Regions from separate parts of the Vibrio cidicii genome, predicted to be linked through region 4. Evidence: predicted binding sites of a transcription regulator. Region 4 holds the regulator's gene; each other region holds the start of a gene.
What was found. Region 4 encodes CRP, which controls carbon source genes, mostly activating them, when cyclic AMP is high. Its sites were predicted from a motif close to TGTGANNNNNNTCACA; they were not measured.
Positions count from the first base shown of each region.

Region 1: a site for CRP is predicted at 4,010-4,025, ahead of deoD (purine-nucleoside phosphorylase). Genes of this name have one in related genera too.
Region 2: a site for CRP is predicted at 1,821-1,836, ahead of cytR (DNA-binding transcriptional regulator CytR). Genes of this name have one in related genera too.
Region 3: a site for CRP is predicted at 2,076-2,091, ahead of rppH (RNA pyrophosphohydrolase). Genes of this name have one in related genera too.

Region 1 covers NZ_CP035922.1:1,131,578-1,137,182, forward strand. Annotated here, with positions in the region: gene EWA64_RS20580 (L,D-transpeptidase family protein) at 1-569, opposite strand, end outside; gene phrB (deoxyribodipyrimidine photo-lyase) at 570-1,979, opposite strand; gene EWA64_RS20590 (MerR family transcriptional regulator) at 1,976-2,785, opposite strand; gene EWA64_RS20595 (YbgA family protein) at 2,775-3,728, opposite strand; gene deoD (purine-nucleoside phosphorylase) at 4,143-4,853, shown strand; gene EWA64_RS20605 (hypothetical protein) at 4,904-5,605, shown strand, end outside.
Region 2 covers NZ_CP035921.1:1,389,326-1,394,930, reverse strand. Annotated here, with positions in the region: gene EWA64_RS07330 (SPOR domain-containing protein) at 1-293, opposite strand, end outside; gene cytR (DNA-binding transcriptional regulator CytR) at 682-1,689, opposite strand; gene priA (primosomal protein N') at 1,891-4,092, opposite strand; gene rpmE (50S ribosomal protein L31) at 4,354-4,575, shown strand; gene EWA64_RS07310 (Calx-beta domain-containing protein) at 4,838-5,605, shown strand, end outside.
Region 3 covers NZ_CP035921.1:2,270,168-2,275,772, reverse strand. Annotated here, with positions in the region: gene ptsP (phosphoenolpyruvate--protein phosphotransferase) at 1-1,403, opposite strand, end outside; gene rppH (RNA pyrophosphohydrolase) at 1,406-1,924, opposite strand; gene mutH (DNA mismatch repair endonuclease MutH) at 2,545-3,228, shown strand; gene EWA64_RS11470 (DUF6482 family protein) at 3,215-3,526, opposite strand; gene EWA64_RS11465 (NADP(H)-dependent aldo-keto reductase) at 3,722-4,756, shown strand; gene EWA64_RS11460 (hypothetical protein) at 4,798-5,049, opposite strand; gene vpsR (cyclic-di-GMP-binding transcriptional regulator VpsR) at 5,535-5,605, opposite strand, start outside.
Region 4 covers NZ_CP035921.1:2,002,694-2,008,298, reverse strand. Annotated here, with positions in the region: gene EWA64_RS10200 (hydrolase) at 1-245, shown strand, start outside; gene EWA64_RS10195 (YheU family protein) at 289-501, shown strand; gene EWA64_RS10190 (phosphoribulokinase) at 632-1,501, shown strand; gene crp (cAMP-activated global transcriptional regulator CRP) at 1,744-2,376, shown strand; gene EWA64_RS10180 (DUF1338 domain-containing protein) at 2,450-3,241, opposite strand; gene astD (succinylglutamate-semialdehyde dehydrogenase) at 3,422-4,879, opposite strand; gene astA (arginine N-succinyltransferase) at 4,897-5,605, opposite strand, start outside.

The DNA of each region.
Region 1 (5,605 bases), on a different replicon from region 4:
TAATCACCACTGCCATAGGCAAGACGCAGCGCAAATTCTCCGAGCGGATTTTCCGGGCCTGAGGGAACGATGGGAGGAAGTTCAATGCCTTTCTCAAGATACTCTTTACGGATAGAAGCGGGCGGCGTCCACGTTGGGTTAGGCCGCTTTTCACTGATTTTGGTCACCATTTCTGGCGTGTCTCGGCCAACACGTCCAATCCCTACAGGGAACACGTGTACCTTGTTGATCTCAGGCTCAAAATAGTAAAGACGCAGCTCGGCCAGATTGATCACTATCCCTTTGTACTCCACAGGCGGCAGGATCATCTGCGTTGGCACGGAGAGCACGTAACCTTCTTGCGGCAAAAAAGGATCAACCCCTTTATTGGCGGCCATCAAAGCAAGAAAACCGACATCGTAGTGCTTGGCAATATTGGCCATGGTTTCACCACCTTCAACCACATGGTGCTGAATGCGGCCAATTAATCGGCTCCCTTCCCGCGGCAAATCAAATGTCGCCGCCCATAAACTGCTGCTGGCAAAAAGTGAGATAAAATAAGCCGATAATCGCGCCGTCTTGCCTTTCATCTAGTCGCTGTCCTTTGCTCTTTTGTACTCCGCTAAGGTTATCTCTCTTTCCCGCTTATGATCAACCATCGGCGCTGGGTAACTGAGCATGCTTTTCCCAGGCCAGTTCCACGGCTGATGAATGTATTTATCCGGTACGCTTGTCAGCTCAGGCACCCAGCGGCGAATGAAGCGGCCATCTGGGTCAAATTTTTCCCCCTGACTGGTCGGGTTGAAAATACGAAAATAGGGCTGACCGTCACACCCGGTGGATGCCGACCACTGCCAGCCACCATTGTTAGCTGCAAAATCACCGTCAATCAGATTCTGCATAAAATACTGCTCGCCATCGCGCCAGTTGAGGTGCAAATCTTTGGTAAGAAAACTCGCCACGATCATCCGCAGGCGATTGTGCATCCATCCCGTTTGGTTCAGTTGGCGCATCGCCGCATCGACTATCGGATACCCAGTTTGCCCTTGCTGCCACTGTGTAAGCCATGCCGACTTCCCCGGCCAACAGAGTTTGCTTTCCCATGCGACAAAGCCCGCCCCTTTAACCAATTTAGGTTCAAACCAAATTAGATGTTGATAAAACTCGCGCCAGATCAGCTCACTCAACCACGTTTCCCGCCCCGGAGATAAAAACGCTTGCTGCCAATGCAAACGCACGATGCATTGGCGTACCGACAACGCGCCTAACGCTAAATAGGGCGATAGCTGACTGGTGCCAGCCACAGCGGGAAAATCGCGCTGCTTGTCGTAGGTATCCACCGACGTTGAGCAAAAGTCCCTGAGGCGTTGCAAAATCGAAGCGCTGTCTGCTGGCCAAGCCTCGCTGGCTTTTCTTGGGAAAGAAAAGGGCGCGTCAGGCGTTAAAATTTGCTCAGCCAAGCTTTGCGGCAAGTGACAAGGCGCAACCGCAGAAGAGGTGGTAATCACGGGCAGCGTAAACTGGCTTAACCAAGCACGTTTAAACGGGGTAAAGACTTTGAAGTACTCACCTTGCTTGTTGCGCACTGAACCAGGTGGCATTAAACATTTGTCGTGAAAACTTTGTAGATGCATGCCGCTTTGCGTTAACTCAGCTTCCAGCCAATGGTCACGCGCCTGCTCATTCACTTCGTATTCGGCATTGATCGCCACACTGTCTGCACCGAGCTGCCTAGCCCAGCTTGCGACTTGCTCTGCGCTCTGTTGGTAAGTGTCCACTTCGGCGTAAAGCATAGGAATATTGAGCGCCGCGAGATCGCGCTGCAACTCAGGTAAGCGACGCCAAATCCAGTCGGCTTGGATAGGCGCCATATGTTGAGATTGCCACTGAGTGGGCGTGGCGACAAAACAGGCGACCACCTGCTGCGAGTTTTCTGTGGCATATTGCAAAGCGGGGTTATCGATCACGCGCAGATCGCGTCTAAACCAAACCAGTTTCATTGATTTTCCTGCTCAAAATGGAGTTTGCTCAACACTTCTGACAACGTCACAGCACTATGTTGCTGCTGTAGTTGGCGTATGATAGCTTGCTGCTTTTCCTGCAGCGCACGATTGGAAAACAGATGCACTCGCTGATATTTGGCTAGCACATCGGCTTGCAGCAAACCACTGACATCATCAACATGATCAATCAAAGTGATATGCCAGCCTTGATCGCTCAAACGCGCCGCTTCTATCCAGCCTGCCAATGAATCGCTGCTTTCATAACTGACAATTAGACACTTACCTTTACTCGCTGCTTTGTTCTCGGCATCTAAAACGGCGGCTAAACGGCGTACAAGGATTGAACGCAACAAGCCTTTTTGCAGTGAACGATTTGCGCTTTTCACCAACTCTACAGACTGTAATATCGGCGACAGAAACTGCTGACAAACCACATTAAAGGGGTACTCGCGCAGCACAGTGTTTAACAGGCTTTCCACTTTGCCAGCGCTGAGATCGGCTAGCGCCGAAAGCATGGCTTCGACTTCATCAAGCGCTTGACTCTCTAGGCCGCTAATATCCGCCGCTTGGCCCAACAAGGCCTGCACTTTACCAATCGCCACCCCTTTGGCCAGCCAGCCTTGGATCTCGCGGATCATCGCCAAGTTTTCTTCGTTGTACAGCCGATGACCTTTTTCCGTTCTTTGCGGCTGAACGAGATTATAGCGACGCTGCCAAGCTCTGAGTGTCACAGGCTTCACGCCCGTCATTTCTGCCACTTCGCGGATAGCGTAGAGTTTCTCTTCTGTTTGTTTATAAACCATAACGTAACTTCAATTCTTGAGGATGAGGGGCTAAAAACTTCTGACTGTGCAGATAATCATCGGGATAAGTGTTGAGATAATGTTTTATCAGCGTCAGTGGCGCTAGCAAAGGCAGCATGCCTTGACGATACTCGTCTATCGTTCGCGCCAATTCCGCTTTCTGCTCTTTATTGAGCACTTTCTTAAAATAGCCCTGCAAGTGCATCAACACATTGGTATTGTTTTTGCGACTAGCACGATGGGTCAATGCACGCATCAAACCCTCGCGATATAAGGGAATAAAGGCTTCCAAGTCATACTCAGCAATCGCGGCGACCAAACGACCAAGCTCACGATAAGATTGCGGATGATGGGCCATCAAGGTCAGTTTATAGCGTGAGTGGAAATCGACAATGCTCTTGCGTGTGCGCACGCGGCCAATATTCTGATTGAAATCATGTAAGCAATAAACGCGGGTGATAAAGTTTTCACGCAATACCGGGTCATGCAGTCGGCCATCTTCTTCTACCGGCAACCACGGCATTTTGCGCATCAAAGTCTGCGTATATAAGCCGACTCCCTCTTTCTCCGCGCCATGCTGTTTGTACACCTTGACCTTTTCCATACCACAGGTTGGCGATTTGGCGCAGACAATATAACCACTCAACTCTTGATCCATCAATTGCGATACTTTCTGTTCGGCGTAGGCCAACATCGCATGCGAGTAATCCTTGTCAGGATTTTTGGTTTCCACTAAAGCAATGCGCTCGGCGTCCGAGACCAAACGAATTGTCGGGCGTGGCACAGGCATGCCCATCCCCACTTCCGGACAAACAGAAACGAAATCCATATAAGCACCAAGATCCTGAACAACAAATCGGCTCAGTTTGTGTCCAGCGTCAAATCTGACTTTATCGCCAAGCACACAGGCGCTGACGCCAACTTTGATACCTGTCTTTTCCATCACACCACACCTTATACAAAAAAATCTCCTGTATAGATATAGCAAAAAAATCATGAGTTATACAAGATTTGTTTTTGTATACATCCAGCTTTTCGCAAACAGAATAGGTTACTTTATGATTAACAAGGTTAATACCTTGTGAGCTTAGACAGCCAATTACATCAATATCATTAACAGCAAGCCAAGTTCACTACTGGTTTGCCTAAGACAAATCGATTGCCTTTTTGCTTTCAACACATTTAGTTATCAATAGAGGCACGGAGATATAAATCAAAGCAATCTGTGAGCCCTGTCTCATGGAATATCCATTTATCTAGCTAGTATTGCCTCAACGAACAGAAACAGTTTCAACAGAATTGGTAATTAGAATTCATTTTGATGACAATTACCTCAATAGAAATATTGGAGAAGACTATGGCAACCCCACATATTAACGCACAACCTGGTGATTTCGCTGAAACCGTCCTGATGCCGGGTGATCCACTTCGCGCTAAATACATCGCAGAAACCTTTTTGGAAGATGTAAAACAAGTTTGTGACGTTCGTAACATGTTTGGCTTTACTGGTACTTACAAGGGCAAAAAAGTCTCTGTGATGGGCCACGGTATGGGTATCCCATCCGCGTGTATCTATGTACACGAGCTGATCGCTGAATATGGCGTTAAGAATGTTATCCGTGTCGGTAGCTGTGGTGCGGTACGTGACGACGTAAACCTAATGGACGTGGTTATCGGTATGGGCGCATCAACTGACTCTAAAGTGAACCGTATCCGTTTTAACGACCACGACTTTGCTGCTCTAGCAGACTACGGCCTACTTGAAGAAGCGGTGAAGCAAGCACGTGCGCAAAATGTACCTGTTAAAGTGGGTAACGTGTTCTCTGCCGACCTGTTCTACACCCCGGAAGCTGATATCTTTGAAAAGATGGAAAAACTGGGCATTCTAGGTGTGGATATGGAAGCGGCGGGCATCTACGGCGTAGCCGCAGATCTCAAAGCCAAAGCGCTGACTATTCTGACCGTTTCTGACCACATCATCCGTGGTGAAAAACTGAGCTCAGAAGATCGTCAGAAGTCATTCAATGACATGATGAAAGTGGCTCTTGAAACAGCAATCAATCTCTAAACTTTTGGCCGGGTTCGCTCGGCCATCCGAATAATCCCGAGGGGGTGATCGTGTCTAACGGCCAACTGCCAAAAGACGCAGATGGGTTACAACTCAACTTTTGTAAAACATTGGCGTGTGACAACTTTGGTCTGAGCGATGCAAAACGATACGTTTTGCAACATGCGAACCCTAAGCGTCCAGCGATGGTCTGCCGTGAATGTGGAGCTTTCCCCCCCTTACTTAACAACCGTGAAGTGCTGAACGAGCTGCATCGCTTGCGTCAGCTTCACAGCGACGGCCTGCCTGCTTGCCGCAACGACGATTGCGCCAACTTTGGCCTATCCGTTCATACTCACAAACATCTCTACCATGCATTTGGCTACAGTGGCGATCGACAAAGATATCGCTGCAAAAGTTGTCAATCGACCTTTGTCGATAAATGGTCTGGGGCAAATAAAAAGCTGCAATTCCAAGAAAACTTGATGGGCCTGTTGTTTACGGGTTACTCAGTGCGAGAGATCTGCCGCAAGCTTCACATCAATCCCAAAACGTTTTACGATCATGTCGACCACATTGCCAGCCGTTGCCGCCGCAAATTGGCCACCATTGATGCGCGCTGGGTCAACCATGCACAAAGTTATCATCTTGCTTCCCATTACGTTTCGCTACAGCCGAACAGTGATAACGGCGTGTACTGGATCGCCTCTGGTGAAGCCCAGTCCGGCTACATTCTCTGCCAGCACGTCAACTACTCGGCCAATGAACAACCT
Region 2 (5,605 bases), 610 kb from region 4:
GCCACCACTTCGATTTCGCGTTTAGGCAGAGACTCCACGTATTGCCATTTTTCTTCTGGCGGAGGAGGCAGCTCTTTTTTCGCCGCGGGCTTAGGAGTTGGTTTGCTTTGTTGCACGACCGGCACGGGTGGCTCTGGGTCGTTATTGAGGATATACAGGCCATAGCCAAACGCGCCAACCAGCAAAATTGCCAGTAAGCCTGCGCGCCAAGGTTTTCTGTTCGCTGTGGCGGTCTTTTTTGTAGCCGGTTTTTTGGGGCTACGACCACGCCTTACATAATCTTTAGCCACGATAATTACTAGGGTCTGTTGACCTTTTGCGGTTAAATTTTGTTCGAGATAAAAGCGTTTTAATCGCGACGAGAGGTTTGTAGCCTAGTCATTCTAAGCAAAACACCTCTCAACAAAGAGTAAAACGCTTTTAGCTGAACCCTTCGGGCAGCGTTTGTGGCTCCTTTTTGCTGCGTTATCGGCTTATCATGTAGGCCACTACAATTCAAAGCCTCTGCCTTGCACAAAGAACCCACAAACTGCTGCAAAAATCATCTCAAAAGGTCAATAGACCCTAACTATGATTTATTCAGCCGGACATGGTAATCCAGAATGACAAAACAGAACAGGGCACGGGGCAATAAAAGGAAGCGACGCAACACAATGCGCCGCTTTGGCTTGGTTTAAGCGCTTAACGTACTCTCGGTGGCGCGGCACTGCCACGGATCACCAGTTGCGTTTCGAGCAGGCGAGAGCCACTGTGGATCTCATGTCCTTTGAGCACCTCAAGCATCATCAACATCGCTTGACGGCCAATTTCATAGCGCGGCTGAGAGATGGTGGTCAGAGGGGGATCGCAGTATTGGGCAAATTGAATGTCGTCAAAACCGACCACAGAGAGATCTTGCGGAACGCGCAGACCCAGTTTTTTCGCTTCTTGAATAGCGCCAATCGCCATGGTATCGCAGTGGCAGAATACCGCTGTGGGTGGCTCAGGTAACTCCAATAGTTGGCGAATAGCCTCTTTACCGCCGGTGAACGAAAACTCAGCTTCCGCGCAATAATCCGGATTCATAGTAATGCCAGCGCGTCGTAGTGCTTGCTGGTAACCTTGCTGTCGAAATTGGCACAGCACCGCAGAAGATGGGCCAGAGATTTGCGCGATGCGTTTGTGTCCAAGTTGCGTTAAGTAGTTCACGGCATCAAAGGCCGAAGTCAGGTTATCGATGTGTACGGTGGGCAGTTCAAGTTCGGGGGCGAACTCACATGCCATCACCATCGGTGGCAGGTTTTTTTGCTCCGGTTTGCTGACATCAAACGGCAGATCGGTGCCAAGCAGCAACATGCCATCAGCTTGCTTGGTGAAAACAAGGTTGACAAACGAGCTTTCGCGCCGCTTTTGCTGACCACTGTCGCCCAGTAAAACTAAGTAGCCTTGTTCCATCGCTGCGTCTTCGATACCGCGAATAATCTCGGTAAAGTAGGGGTCGCAGATGTCTGGGACAATCGTTACTATGGTTTTTGATTCATTCCGACGTAAATTTCTTGCAAGCGAGTTTGGTGAATATCCAGCCTCTAAAACCGCGTCTTCCACCCGTTTTCTGGTGGTGGCCGACACTTTTTCGGGATTCATTAGTGCTCTTGAGACCGTGGCGGTCGAGACACCAGCGAGCTGGGCAACATCCTTCATTGTCGCCATAAATTAAACCCTCTTTTTCGCCATGATTGACGTTCAATTATTGTTCTGATGCAAAATATGAGATAACCCGGATAGTCTATTCATTTCTTCAGCGAAAGTTACGGCGGAATTAACAGAATTTACATTCTTCATGTGATTGTCATCACGTTAAAAGGTAATACCTTGCAAGTGTCGACTTTCCTTTGGAGATTTTATCGTTTGCTAGCTCAAATCCTGTGGTTCAATGTCTACAATCCATCGTACTTTTTTTGCATTCGGTAACATTTCAATCGCTGGTTTTGCGCTGATTAACAATTTTTGCATCAAGACGCGGCTTTGCGTTTGCAAAAGCAGTTGCCAGCGATATTTGCCCGCACGTTTGGCCAGTGGTGACGGAGTTGGGCCAAGCACTAAGCAGGTGTCATCAAATAACGGGTGTGATTCCAGAGTGAGACGAACTTGGCGCAAGAACGCCTCACAGAGCTCGCTGTGATTAGCCTCGGCGCGAAACAGGGTTAAGAAACTGTAGGGCGGTAGTTGGGCGATGCGCCTATCTTCTAACGCACTTAAGGCGAACGAGTGATAATCTTTGGTCAGTAACGATTGCAGCAGCGGGTGTTCCGGATGATGGGTTTGCAGCAGCACTTCACCGGGTTTGCTGGCTCGACCTGCACGTCCGGCTACTTGAATAAACAGCTGGGCCAATCGCTCGGAGGCGCGAAAATCACTGCTGTAGAGCGAGCCATCCACATCAAGCAAGGCAACCAGCGTCACATCAGGAAAATGGTGCCCTTTGGCCAGCATCTGTGTGCCTATCAAGATTTGATACTCGCCGCGTCGGATCGCTTGCAATGCATCTTCCAAGCTGCCTTTGCGCCTCGTGCTGTCTCGGTCAATACGAATCGCTTTGTACTCGGGAAAGAGGTTTTCCAACTGGCTCTCTAGCTGCTCGGTGCCGACGCCAACGGTGACTAACTGGCTAGAGCCGCAGCCTTGGCACTGGTGAATCACCGGCTGCTGCGAACCGCAATGATGGCAGCGGATCTCGTTGCTGTATTGGTGGTAGGTGTAGTAGGCATCGCAGCGTTTACATTCCGCAATCCAGCCGCATTGGTGGCACATCAGTGCAGGGGAGAAACCGCGCCGATTAAGAAACAGCATCACCTGATTGCCCGCTTTGAGATGGCGGCGCATTTCGACAATCAAGGGGGCAGACAAGCCGCTTTCCAGATAGAGCCCTTTGACATCCAGCACTTGATTGCGTGTTGGTACGGCAACGCCGGCTCGTTGGGTTAAAGTCAGATGGTGGTATTTGCCGCTGAGCGCATTGTGTAGCGACTCCAGAGCTGGCGTCGCCGAGCCGAGGATGATCGGAATATCTTCTTTGGCGGCGCGCATCACCGCCACATCGCGCGCGTGGTAACGTAGGCTATCTTGCTGCTTATAGGAGGTATCGTGCTCTTCATCGACGATGATCATCCCCAAGTCGGCAAACGGCGTGAACAGTGCCGAGCGAGTGCCAATCACAATGCCGGCCACTTTGTCGCGCGCGCTCAGCCAAGCGTTGAGACGTTCAGTGTCGTTCAGACCCGAGTGAATCACCGCCACGGGGACATTAAAGCGGCGGCGAAAACGGTTAATGGTTTGTGGAGTTAAGCCGATTTCCGGCACCAGTACCAGCGCCTGGCGACCTTGGGATAAAATCGGTTTGATCAGGTTTAAGTACACTTCGGTTTTACCCGAACCTGTTACCCCCTCAAGCAAGAAGCTGGCAAAGCTTGTCTGGCACTGAATGGTGGCGATGGCGATCGCTTGCTCTTGATTGAGTTTCGGCTTGTCGTTCTCATTTTCAATCGCCTCGCCCCAAGCTTGGACTTGCGGCGTTTTGTCTTGGCTTTCGATCCAACCTTTCTCTTCGAGGGCTTTGAGCACTGTGGAGGTAATCTCTTCATCGAGAAAGCGCTGATGACTAACCGGGCCATCGGCGAGCATTTTCATCACACGCGCCTGTTTGACCGCACGGCCAAAATCCTGCATCAACTTGCTTTTGCCTTGTTCGGTTAACTGCCACTCCTGCAACGTGGCAAAATCGGCCGCTTTGCCTTTGCGCAGCGCGGCGGGTAGGGCGTTGTGCAGCGTTTCTCCCAGTGGATGCTGATAATATTGGCTACACCATTGCAGCAGGCTGTAAACCGGCGCAGGCCAGAGCGGTTGGCTATCGAGCACTGCTTTGATCGATTTGAGTTGCTCACGCGGAAAATCTGATTCCTGCACCAGCGCCGTGACAATGCCAACCAATGTCTGCCGACCAAACGGGACGCTTACCCGACCGCCGATAATCGGAAACAGATGACTGGGCACCAGATAATCAAACTGTTTATCGAGGGGGACAGGGAGGGCAATACGGGCAATGGATGGGCGCATAAGGTGGCGTGAGTAAACAGAAAAATAATGACTGACAGTCTAAAGGAAGCGGCGGACAAATTCGAGACGCGATGGCTGATTAAAAAACTAGCGCAAATAGGCGCAAATAGGTTGATCCGTTTGAGCCGATTCATTACTATATCGCGCCTTAAGATATGGCTTCGCACTAGCGAGCGCGGTATCTAAGAGTTCATTTTTAACTACGTGTGGTGTGCGGCAAAGGCTCGTATAGCGACACGGCCTACTATTTGAGGTTATCCCATGAAAGCTGGTATCCACCCAGAATACAAAGAAGTAAACGCAACTTGTTCTTGCGGCAACTCTTTCGTTTTTAGCTCTACTCTAGGTAAAGACGCTATCCACCTAGACGTATGTGACAAGTGCCACCCATTCTACACTGGTAAGCAACGTATCGTTGATACAGGCGGCCGTGTTGATCGCTTCAACAAGCGTTTCGGTGCGCTATCAAGCGGTAAGAAATAATCACATCTGTGATCACTGTTTGAGAAAGGTCGCTTCGGCGGCCTTTTTGCTTGTTAGGCGAGTGCAAACCTCGTTGCCCCTTGTGTTCCTTTCTATCGATCCATTCCTTCCTTTCGCTTGATTCACCCTCACTATTTTTTCATTGAGGTCAATAAATCCCCTTTCCGATATGAAACTTGTAACAATAATTTATTACTGTTATACCTGTTAACTTATTTTTAACAGAGCGGCGGTTGGGCTTGTTCAGGATTAGGAGAGTGGCATGCAAAAGACAACGCTGGCGTTAATGGTAGCGTCAACTATTTTATTAGCTGGCTGTGGCGGTGGAAGCTCATCGTCTAATCCTGTGAATGAACCTTCGGCACCTGTTGTTGTTCCGCCTACGGCACCTGATTACCCTGAACGCTCCTCGCTGGCGATTAAAGTGTTGGATGATCAAGGCGGTGAGTTAACAAACGCGACGATTGCTGTGTTATCTGATCCCAGCCAGCTCGTGACACAGCTTGACGGACAGCACATTCAGCTTGATCAAAGTAAGTTCCATGATCGTGATGTCGATGGGTTATTGGACTATCCGTTATCTCTCGTTATTCAAGTGGCCGCACCGGGGTATTTAAGCCAACGTGCTTCTGTCGTGGTCAGTGATTTTGGTGTTAATCAACAAAGCATCGAGTTGCTTTCGCTCACTTCGCCGCAACTGAGCCAAGCGGGTGTTTTTTATCAGAGTTCCACTTTGAAGTTTGCGGCACAGCCACTTACAAGCTCCGGCCTGATTGAAGTGAACGCGCAGCCAGAATCGCCGTTGCAAACGGTGATCAAAATATCGCCACAAACTCAATGGGTTAATCAGCAGGGAGAAGCGGTGAATGCGGAAACGGTGCAGATTGAGCAAATTGCCTACCCGTCAGACAGTGCGAAATTGCCTCTGAGCGCTAAAGAATCGGCCGCGAATTTGGCGCAGTATAATTCGCAAGCAGGGACACAGTTACCTGTTGGCAGTGAGGTTCGTTTTCGTTCTTTAGCGGTCATA
Region 3 (5,605 bases), 270 kb from region 4:
AAAAAGGCAATTTCAGTGCGATACAATCCCACACCATCCACGCCAGAGTTAATGGCAATATTGCTATCGGCACTGAGCCCTGCATTCAGGAGTAGCTCTACCGATACTTTATCCAGCGTTTGCGCAGGCTCCGCCAACTCTTGGTTGACGATGACATGCAGTTCGGTCTCTTCCGTGATCAGATTGCGGTATTCACGCAATATCTGCTTGTTTGGCTCTAGGTAAATTTCACCAGTGTAGCCATCAACAATCCCCTTTTTGCCATGAACTTCTGCCAGATTGAGATTGGCCCCCATCACTGCAGGCACGCCTAAGGCGCGCGATAAAATCGCCGCATGCGAGTTTGCCGCCCCTTCAAGAGAAACAACCGCCAGTAAGTATTCTTTAGGAATGGAAGCGAGCAGAGAAGCCGTCAGCTCATGAGCAACCAAGATCACCGGACGATCAACAGGTTGCAACTCATGTTCACTGTTGTGCAGAAAAAAGAGCAATCGTTGCCCAAGCTCACGCACGTCTTGCGCACGCTCACGCAAATAGACATCCGACATACGGGCAAAGCGGTTGGAGTAGCTTTCCACCACTTGGCGCAGCGCCCAGTCTGCGCGATCCCCCCGTTCGATATGCTTTTTCAAATCGGTGCGTAACATGGGATCATTGAGCAAATGGGTAAACAAGTCGAATATCGCCAGCGCATCTTTGTTGATTTCGCTGTCGAATTTTTTACGCATACGCCGGAAATCAGCTAAAGCCGCTTCGATCGAGACCAGCAGCCACTCTTGCTCACGCTCTTTATCCAGAGTGGACGCCGGACACACCTCAGCAAGCTGCGGCTGAGAGTTATCAAACCAGAACTCGCCAATCGCGACGCCACTGGAAGCGGCAATACCTTGAATCGCAGCGGGTTTAGAGGAAAGGGACCAGTGCCCTTGGCTTTGTGCATGCGCGATCAACACCGCTAACTGCGCAGACAAGGTCACCAGAAATGACTCTTCCATTTCATTAAACAGGCGCGGTGTTTTCTGCTGGATGACCAACACCCCAAGCACCTTTTTACGGTGAATGATCGGCGCCCCAAGAAAGGAGTGGTAAACCTTTTCGCCTAATTGAGGAAAATATTTAAATGCAGGATGTTTAGACGCTTCGGCCAAGTTAAGCGGTTCGGCACTGCGCTTCACTAAGCCCACCAACCCCTCTTCAAAACGAATGTGGATACTATCTCCCTGGAAAATCAGCCCCTGTGTTGCCATTAGCTCCAGGCGCTGCCTCTCCTCATTCGCGAGGTAAATGGTGCAACACTCCGTGTTCAATGCTGTACAAGTTTCTCGAACTAAAATGTTCAATGCCTGATGAACATCTTCGACCCGAGAAACTTTTTCAACTATCTCCCTTAGTTGGCTCAGCATAGTTATCCTCTGCGTTTGCTTTTCTTACCTTTCACCTTACGTTCTCGAAAAGGCATAGCTAAAGAGGCGAACTCTTTCATCGCCCGACGATAAACATCGCGTTTAAATGAGACCACTTGTCTAACCGGATACCAATAGCTCACCCAGCGCCAACCATCAAATTCAGGAGAGCTTCCTCTTTGCATATCAATCCTGGATTCATCACATTCAAGACGCAAAAGAAACCATTTCTGTTTTTGGCCGATACAAACAGGCTTAGAGTCCCAGCGAACCAGACGTTTTGGTAGTTTGTATCTTAACCAGTGACGACTGCTCGCTATAATCTTAACATCTTTGTGTGTAAGACCGACTTCTTCGTACAACTCGCGGAACATGGCCTGTTCTGGAGTTTCTCCATCATCAATTCCCCCTTGAGGAAATTGCCAAGAGTGTTGCCCGTATCGCTTAGCCCAGAAGACCTGACCATGGTTATTGCAAATCACTATACCAACATTCAGCCGGTAACCATCGCCATCTATCACTGGCTAACCTCTAAAATAAATTTTTATTACAGTGATTTTTCCACATATCCCCAGCAGTAGCAAACTTACTGATGTGATATCGCTAAGATTTATCGCGTTTCGAGCTTTAGTGCATAACTTTACAGCGATATAGTAGTTATCAACACAAGATTGAGACATAACCCACATTTATTCACCTTTTCTGTGAATAACTTTGTGAAGAATGAGAAAAAAGCCTTAATGCTAGGAAGAAAAAATAAACTCATTTTAAAAGGCATTAAATGAGAAATAGAAAATAAATATTATTTATTAAATGCTTAACGACCCAACCCCCACTTAAAATAGCCGCAAAACCCTGATGATCTTTTAACCACAAACAGATCGCTCAAAGATCATACAGCGACCAGTTTATCCACACTAAAGTGGGGGAAACCCAGAGTCCATCCTGAAAATCAAGCCTCTATTTGCATCCAAAGCACTGTTTATTGATCCATGAACCTAAGTGACTAGCAAAACAAGCACAGAATTCTGTGGATAACTTGTCTAAAGATCCCGAAATAATGCTTTTTGATCGATTTTCACTGCTTCCCAAACCATATTTTTTGCTAAAATGGCGCTTTTATTTGCCAGAGCCAACTATCATGAAACCCGTTCCCCAGTCAGAACATGAGCTCCTTGAGCGCGCGAGACAAATTGCAGGACTTAGTTTTGCAGAACTGGCAGAAGAAGCGGGCATGGCAGTTCCCGAAAACCTCAAGCGGGACAAAGGGTGGGTCGGACAACTTCTAGAATGGCACTTGGGAGCCCCAGCAGGTAGTAAACCACAACAAGATTTTTCTGAACTGGGAATTGAACTGAAAAGCATCCCTGTCAGTTACAGTGGCAAGCCTTTGGAAACCACCTTTGTATGCGTCGCGCCTTTAACAGGGATTCATGGTCTTACGTGGCACAACAGCCATGTGCGCAACAAGCTCTCTCGCGTACTATGGATTCCAGTCGAAGGTGAGCGAGAAATTCCGCTCGCCATGAGACGAGTCGGATCACCACTAATTTGGTCTCCCTCAGCCGAGCAAGAAATTATCATACGCCAAGATTGGGAAGAGTTGATGGAACAGATCGCTCTTGGCCAGTACGATCAAATTTCCGCGCGACGTGGCGAAGCACTCCACTTGAGGCCAAAAGCCGCAAATAGCCGTGCTCTGACCGAAGCATACAATGCAAACGGCAAACCGATCAAAACTCTACCCAGAGGCTTTTATCTGCGCACTCAATTTACCGAACAGATACTCAACAGCGCATTCATTGCGGCCGTTAATGAGGAGTAACGGCGATTTCGATGTCACAATAGAGGCTCGCTTTAGGGCTGCAGCACTCTTCGTAAGCGTTATGCAAACGCAGATACGCTTTATCGATCCCAAGTCGCACCAGTTCGTCTTTAACCTGCTCCAATGAGGTAAAATGGATCGGCTCATCACCATCGATGATCGGTTCAAAATGGTGCTTGTATTCCACCGCTAGTGAGTACTCATTGACATTCGATCGACCAACCACAAACACTTTGGGCATTTCACCGCCCTCTTTATAATGACTCTGCATCCACAGATCCAGCTGATGTTTTTGCATCATCCTGCTCCTACTTCCGTGATAACAAGTCCTGTCATGATCCAGTTTAGTCAAAAGTAACGAGATTACGAATCGCATGCAAACCACTTGGGCAATGGCCTAATTTCCCCTATATTGATCACCTACAATTCAATCAGTTGAGACAGACAAAACCCTGCTTGAGTTGACTTCACTCTCTACCGACAAGGATGTGCCATGCGATATAGCAAACTTCCCCACTCCAGCCTTGAGATCAGCAAAATTTGCTTAGGCACAATGACGTTTGGCGAACAAAATACCGAGCAGGACGCCTTTGACCAGCTTGACTACGCCGTAGATCATGGCGTCAATTTTATCGATACCGCAGAAATGTACCCGGTACCGCCTAAAGCGGAAACGCAAGGTCTTACAGAACAGTTTATCGGTAATTGGCTGAACAAGTCAGGCAAACGGGAAAAAGTCGTACTGGCGACTAAAGTGGCGGGCCCCAGAAATGTCCCCTATATCCGCGACAACATGAGTTTAAACCGCCGCCATATCCATACCGCTCTCAACGACAGCTTACAACGTCTGCAAACTGACTACGTCGATCTCTACCAGTTACACTGGCCACAAAGACAAACCAATTGCTTCGGCCAGCTAAACTACCCTTACCCAGACGCCCAAGAAGAGGTCACTCTGATAGAAACCTTAGAGGCGCTAACTGAATTGGTCAAAGCAGGAAAAGTGCGTTATATCGGCGTATCAAATGAAACGCCTTGGGGCGTGATGAGTTTACTGCGTTTGGCCGAAAAGCACGATTTACCAAGAATTGTCTCGATTCAAAATCCTTACAACTTGCTCAATCGCAGTTTTGAAGTCGGTTTGTCAGAAATAAGCCACTACGAAGGCGTCCAGCTATTAGCTTATTCCCCAATGGCGTTTGGTTGCCTGAGTGGGAAATACTTGAATGGAGCCAAACCCGCGGGGGCGAGATGCAGCCTGTTTGAACGCTTTCAACGCTATTTTACTCCGCAAGGGATTAAGGCCACACAAGCCTATGTCGCGTTGGCGCAAGAAGCAGGCTTAGATCCAGCTCAAATGGCACTGGCCTTCGTCAACCAGCGCCCATTTGTTGCTGCCAATATCATCGGTGCAACCAGTATTGCGCAGCTTAAAGCCAATATTGACAGCATTAATATTGATTTAAGTGATGAGGTGTTAACTAAGATTCAAGAGATTGGCACCACGTATTCCAATCCCTGTCCGTAAGCGGTTAAGGCTGCGACCCAAAACGCGTCGCAGCCTTAGTTTTACGTTGGTATTCGCGCACTTAATACTCGACGCATATGACGCATACGACGAGCGACTTTCACTTCATCAGGTACCGTATTCGGATTCATTCGTCCACCTTCGTCCAAACCGATATCTTTGAGCAAAAACGCATTGGCCCAAGGAACATCATAACGACTGCGGCGAACGCGCGCCGCCCATTGGCGTTCTTCACGTTTTAGATCGGCTTGCACCAGCAAAGTGGCTAATTTCAAATAAATAGAATGACGCATAATTTTTCTCCAAAAACAAAATTTTTGCTGAGAAAAATGGCAGACACTAAAAATGAAGATAACGAATGTCTCTAACCGAGCTGCCATTTTCCGCAGCCCAATTACAAACTAAAGGTGCGGATTAACTAACCATCAATACGGGTATCAGCGCCTGCGCCAACACCAGCAAACATCACAGATGAATGTGTATCTCGAGAAGCAAAAGCGGGTTGATGTGCAAAAAGATTCAACATGTTATGCCCCTCCTGAGGTTATTAATCCAAACGATTTGATAGGATGTGACTAAGTAGTCACGGTTAAATTCTAGCCAAAACCACCTTATAATCAAACACTTTTTAGGCAATTGTAAAAATACCGTAGATTTCCCTATATACAAATTGCATATAGCGTTAGAAATAAGATATTCAACTATAGAATATAAAAAATTCCACTGAATCTAAAAATAGAAAGCCACTTGCGAGGTGGCCTTGTAAGAATCAACCGATTTAAACGACTTGTTCAGAGATCAGATTGTGTTTGTTCAGCAAGCGGTACATCGTCGCCCGTGAAACACCGA
Region 4 (5,605 bases):
AGCAGTGTTCGGGTTTGCACAAGTTACGTGAAATCCGCATTCCTACACAGATCATTCACGCCAAAGACGATCCGTTTATGACCGATGCAGTGATCCCCAAATTTGTCTTGCCCGACAACATTGACTATCGCCTGTTTGATCACGGCGGCCATGTCGGCTTTTTAACTGGCAGCGCGCTGCATCCCCGCTTTTGGCTAGAAGAAGCCTTGCCGAGCTACTATGAAAGCTTGGCGGTTTCGGCATAATAGCGCGGCATTTCCTTATTGAGCATAAAGTAAAGAGGTATTTATGATCATTCCTTGGCAAGAGATCAGTGCCGATGCGCTGAGTAATTTGATCCGCGAATTCGTTCTGCGTGAAGGCACTGACTATGGCGAAAGCGAAGTCTCATTAGAGCAAAAAATCGAGCAAGTAAAAACCCAGCTCAAGCGAGGTGAAGCGGTGATCGTTTTCTCAGAACTGCATGAAACCGTTGATATTCAGCTCAAGCAAAAATTTTAGTTGGCCGAGATTTTTACCGCACCTTATCCCATGACAAGCACGTGGAACGTGTTATAGTGGCCAAACGATTGCACATGCCGGAAGCCACATTCCGGCCCGACAGGTAAGTACTACAACGACAGGGTTTGTCATGTCAGCAAAGCATCCAATCATCGCCGTCACAGGTTCGTCCGGTGCCGGCACGACGACAACGTCAGAAGCATTTCGCAAAATGTTCAATATGATGTCCATCAAGCCAGCTTGGATTGAAGGGGACAGTTTTCACCGTTTCACTCGCCCAGAGATGGACGTTGAGATCCGTAAAGCGCGCGAGCAAGGTCGACACATCAGCTACTTTGGACCACAAGCCAACGATTTTCCTGCCCTGTCGGAGTTTTTCCGTCAGTACGGCAAATCGGGCACTGGCGAAGTGCGCCGTTATCTGCACACCTTTGACGAAGCCGTGCCTTACAACCAAATGCCCGGTACCTTCACACCCTGGCAAAAGCTGCCCGAAAACACCGATGTGCTTTTCTATGAGGGGCTGCACGGCGGGGTGGTTGATGGTGAAGTCAACGTTGCGCAGCACGTGGACTTTTTGATCGGCATGGTACCGATCGTCAACTTGGAATGGATTCAAAAATACGTGCGCGATACGCGTGATCGCGGTCATTCGCGCGAAGCGGTAATGGATTCGATTGTGCGTTCAATGGACGACTATCTCAACTACATCACCCCGCAATTTTCACGCACTCACATTAACTTTCAGCGCGTGCCGACGGTGGATACGTCCAACCCACTCAATGCCAAAGGTATCCCGAGTTTAGATGAGAGTTTTGTGGTGATTCGCCTGCGCGGCATCAAGAACGTCGACTTCCCCTATCTATTGGCGATGATCGACGGATCCTTTATGTCGCGACACAATACCTTAGTGGTGCCGGGAGGCAAAATGAGTTTCGCTATGGAACTGATTGTACAGCCAATCCTGCAACAACTGATTGAAACAGGCAAAATTGGCTAAAATTTGAGGCCGGTTCACGCTTACTTTTCATACCGTGATCATGTGCACAATTTTGCGTAGAAAATCCCATTCTCGACACGATTAAAATCAAGAAATCGTTTTCGAAAAAGGATACTATTTCAAACCGAAACACAAGATAGCTTGCAGCATCAATCAAGAGCTCTTATTCTAGCAAGTCAATAACAAGGCTTGGCTAAAATATGGATAGCGGCAAGCGTACCCTGCAGAGGAAGTGAGATATTATGGTTCTAGGTAAACCTCAAACCGACCCAACACTAGAGTGGTTTCTTTCACACTGTCATATTCATAAGTACCCTTCAAAAAGCACGCTGATCCACGCGGGCGAAAAAGCAGAAACTTTGTACTACATCGTGAAAGGTTCTGTTGCCGTGCTTATCAAAGACGAAGAAGGTAAAGAAATGATTCTTTCTTACCTGAACCAAGGTGACTTTATCGGTGAGCTAGGCTTGTTTGAAGAAGGCCAAGAGCGTACTGCTTGGGTTCGTGCAAAATCTCCTTGTGAAGTGGCTGAAATTTCATTCAAGAAATTCCGTCAGTTAATCCAAGTCAATCCAGACATTCTTATGCGCTTGTCGGCGCAGATGGCAAGTCGCCTACAAGTGACCAGCCAGAAAGTCGGAGACTTGGCGTTCTTGGACGTGACTGGCCGTATCGCTCAGACACTGCTGAACCTAGCAAAACAGCCTGATGCGATGACGCACCCAGATGGCATGCAGATCAAGATCACTCGTCAAGAGATTGGTCAGATTGTTGGTTGTTCACGTGAAACCGTTGGCCGCATTCTGAAAATGCTGGAAGAGCAGAACCTGATCTCTGCGCACGGCAAAACCATTGTTGTTTACGGGACTCGTTAATTTCACGCCAGAAATCGACGTTCAAATTGCAAAAAGCCACCCTGGGTGGCTTTTTTTGTTCTCGCGATACGTCTTAACCGTTGGTGCTTTCAAAGATCTTATCTGCCGACGCGGCTACAAAGCCTGGGTACAGATCGCCATTTTCCATCGGGTAGCGTTTGGCAAACTCGTAAAAACCACCGGGAATGATTTCACTGCCTTCAATAAACTGCACTGCCACTTTGTCTGCCATCGTGGAAGATTGCTCCAGCAGCACTTCCGGTGTGCCCTTCACTTCACCACCAATTTCATTGATGGTAAAACCCGCTTGACGTAAGTGATCGTTCACACCTTTCACCGAGTCAAATGCTTTGAGCTGATTGACACTGACCGTAAAGTGGTTCGCGCCGTAACCATGCGCCGCCAACCAAGAGGCATATTCACTCTCTTTTGCCAGCGTTTGATAGTCCGCAAAGCTCAACTCCCACAAGCGACCTGCGGAAAGGAACTCGTGGCCTTGCAGTTGGCTCGTATCCACTTGAGCAACCAATTTTTTCACAATCGCTTGCAGCGCCTCTGAGCATTCATCGATTTTCAACGCACTGATAAAGACTTTAGGCTGAGTCGGATCAGGATGCTCAAAATGTTTGGCCACTAATTTTTTGCTTTCAAACAGATAGTCGCCACACGCTTTGTAGCCTAATTCGATAAACGGCTTCGCCAGCGTTTCAATGCCCAGCGGCTCGACGTTAAACGTTCGTAGCGCGATGTGGTCGTTGATCAGGGCTTCATCCTCTTGCAATAGTCGATGCACTTTTGCCGCGGAAGGACACAGGCGTTGAATATAGTCGTTCCATAGCGATTCAAATAACACAGCTGGCGTCATAACGCCTCCTTGTTGTATCGGTTCACATTATCAGAGTATTGGGAGTGGATTGCGGCGGTGCGTGCAGACATCACCGCCGCAATCCTCAACCTGTGACGTTCATTGTTTGAAAGCAAACAAGCCTGCGCGACTCATGGCTCGAAGCGGCGCAGGTCAGAGACCTAAAGGTCGTTATCGTTATTAAAGTTCAACACCCGGGCTGAGCGTGGCGGGCAGTTCCGTTTGCGCCCCTTCCATTGATGCCATTGGGTACGCGCAATAGTCGGCGGCATAGTAAGCACTCGGACGTAAGTTACCCGACGCACCCGGTCCGCCAAATGGCGCATCACCACTAGCACCTGTCAGTTGGCGGTTGCGATTAACAATGCCAGCACGGATGTGATCGACAAAGTACGCCCACTCGTTATCGTCGGTCGAGACTAAGCCAGCCGACAAACCAAAGCGGGTGTCATTCGCCAGCTCAACCGCACGCTCGAGGCCTTGATAGCGCACCACTTGCAGCAGTGGTCCAAAGTACTCTTCATCAGGCAAATCCGCGATATGAGTGACATCAATAATCCCCGGTGAAACAAAGGCGGCCTCGCCCGCTTTGGCTTCAATTAAGCTTTCACCGCCGAGCGACTGCAGATTGGCCTGCGCGTCTAAGATAAAGCGCGCGGCCGCCTGCGAAATTTGTGGCCCCATAAAAGGCGCAGGCTCGGCAAACGGCTGGTCGACTTTAAGCTTTTGCACCGCTTCCACCAGACGAGTAATGAGTGCGTCGCCTTTTTCACCCAACGGCACATACAAACGGCGTGCACAAGTACAGCGCTGACCAGCACTGATAAATGCCGATTGAATGATGGTGTAAACCGTCGCCTCGAGATCGCCGTACTGCTCTGAAATCACCATCGGGTTGTTACCGCCCATTTCCAGTGCCAGCATTTTGCCGGGTTGACCAGCAAACTGACGATGAAGCAGATGACCCGTGTTGGCGCTGCCAGTAAACAGCAGGCCATCGATGCCTTTGGACTGCGACAAGGCAATCCCAGTCTCTTTACCACCTTGTACTAGATTTAGCACGCCACTTGGCAGACCCGCTTCTTGCCACAGTTTCATCGCAAGCTCTCCCGTCCAAGGCGTTTGCTCAGACGGTTTAAACACCACGGTATTGCCAGCTAATAACGCAGGCACAATGTGGCCGTTTGGTAAGTGCGCTGGGAAGTTATACGGGCCAAAGACGGCCATCACACCCAGTGGGCGGTGGCGCAAGACAACTTGGTTGCCCGCCGCTTCTTTTTGCGACTCGCCAGTGCGTTCATGATAAGCGCGGATCGAAATGGCAATTTTGCCTGCCATTGCCGCCGCTTCGGTGCGCGTCTCCCACAGCGGTTTGCCAGTCTCTTTGGCAATCACTTGAGCAATCTCTTCGCTGCGCGCTTTGACACGCTCGGCAAAGGCCAGCACGTAGGCTTCGCGCTCGGCAAACGTGAGCTTCTTCCAACTCAGAAATGCGTGACGCGCCGCTTTCACTGCTTGCTCGACTTGCGGCTCAGTGGCACCTTTGCCACGCCAAACCACTTGGTTGTCATAAGGCGACAAGGAGGTGAACTCTTCGCCTTGCCCTTCTACCCATTCACCTGCAATCCACTGTGTCATCGTCTTTCCCTTAATCATTACTGCGCTAGCATGCGGACGTATTCGCCATCTTCAACCATCAGAGCCTGTGCCACTTTCGGTGACAAAATCACACTGGACGAGGCTTGGTCATAGGCGGCTTTGGCTGCCGTGGCGCGGAAGTTTTCAAATGAGGTATTGGCTATTAAAAAGTCTTGCGAGCTGGAGTGCTCCGCAACGCGCACTTTCGCTCGCACTGAGTGACGTACCGATTCAATATTACGCAGGTCACACTCCACCGTGGGGCCGCCATCAAAGATGTCAACGTAGCCACGGCTGGTAAAACCTTCTTTCTCAAGCAGCTTGAGCGCTGGACGAGTATTTTCATGCACCACGCCGATCACCGCTTGCGCTTCTGGGCTTAGCAAGTTGATGTAAATCGGCAGCTTAGGCATCAAATCGGCGATGAAGCCTTTTTTGCCGATACCAGTGAGGTAATCCGCCATGGTGAAATCGATGGAGAAGAAATGGTCCTGAAGCCATTGCCAAAATGGCGAGTTGCCATTGGCATCCGACACACCACGCATTTCGGCGAAAATGGTTTTCGAGAAGCGATGCGGATGCTCAGCCATCATCAAAAAGCGGCATTTCGACATCAAGCGACCGTTGAGTCCTTCACGGAATTTTTCCCGCAAGAACAAGGTACAAATTTCACTACAACCGGTGTAGTTGTTGCCAAAAGTGAGCAGCTTCACCACATTGTTGACG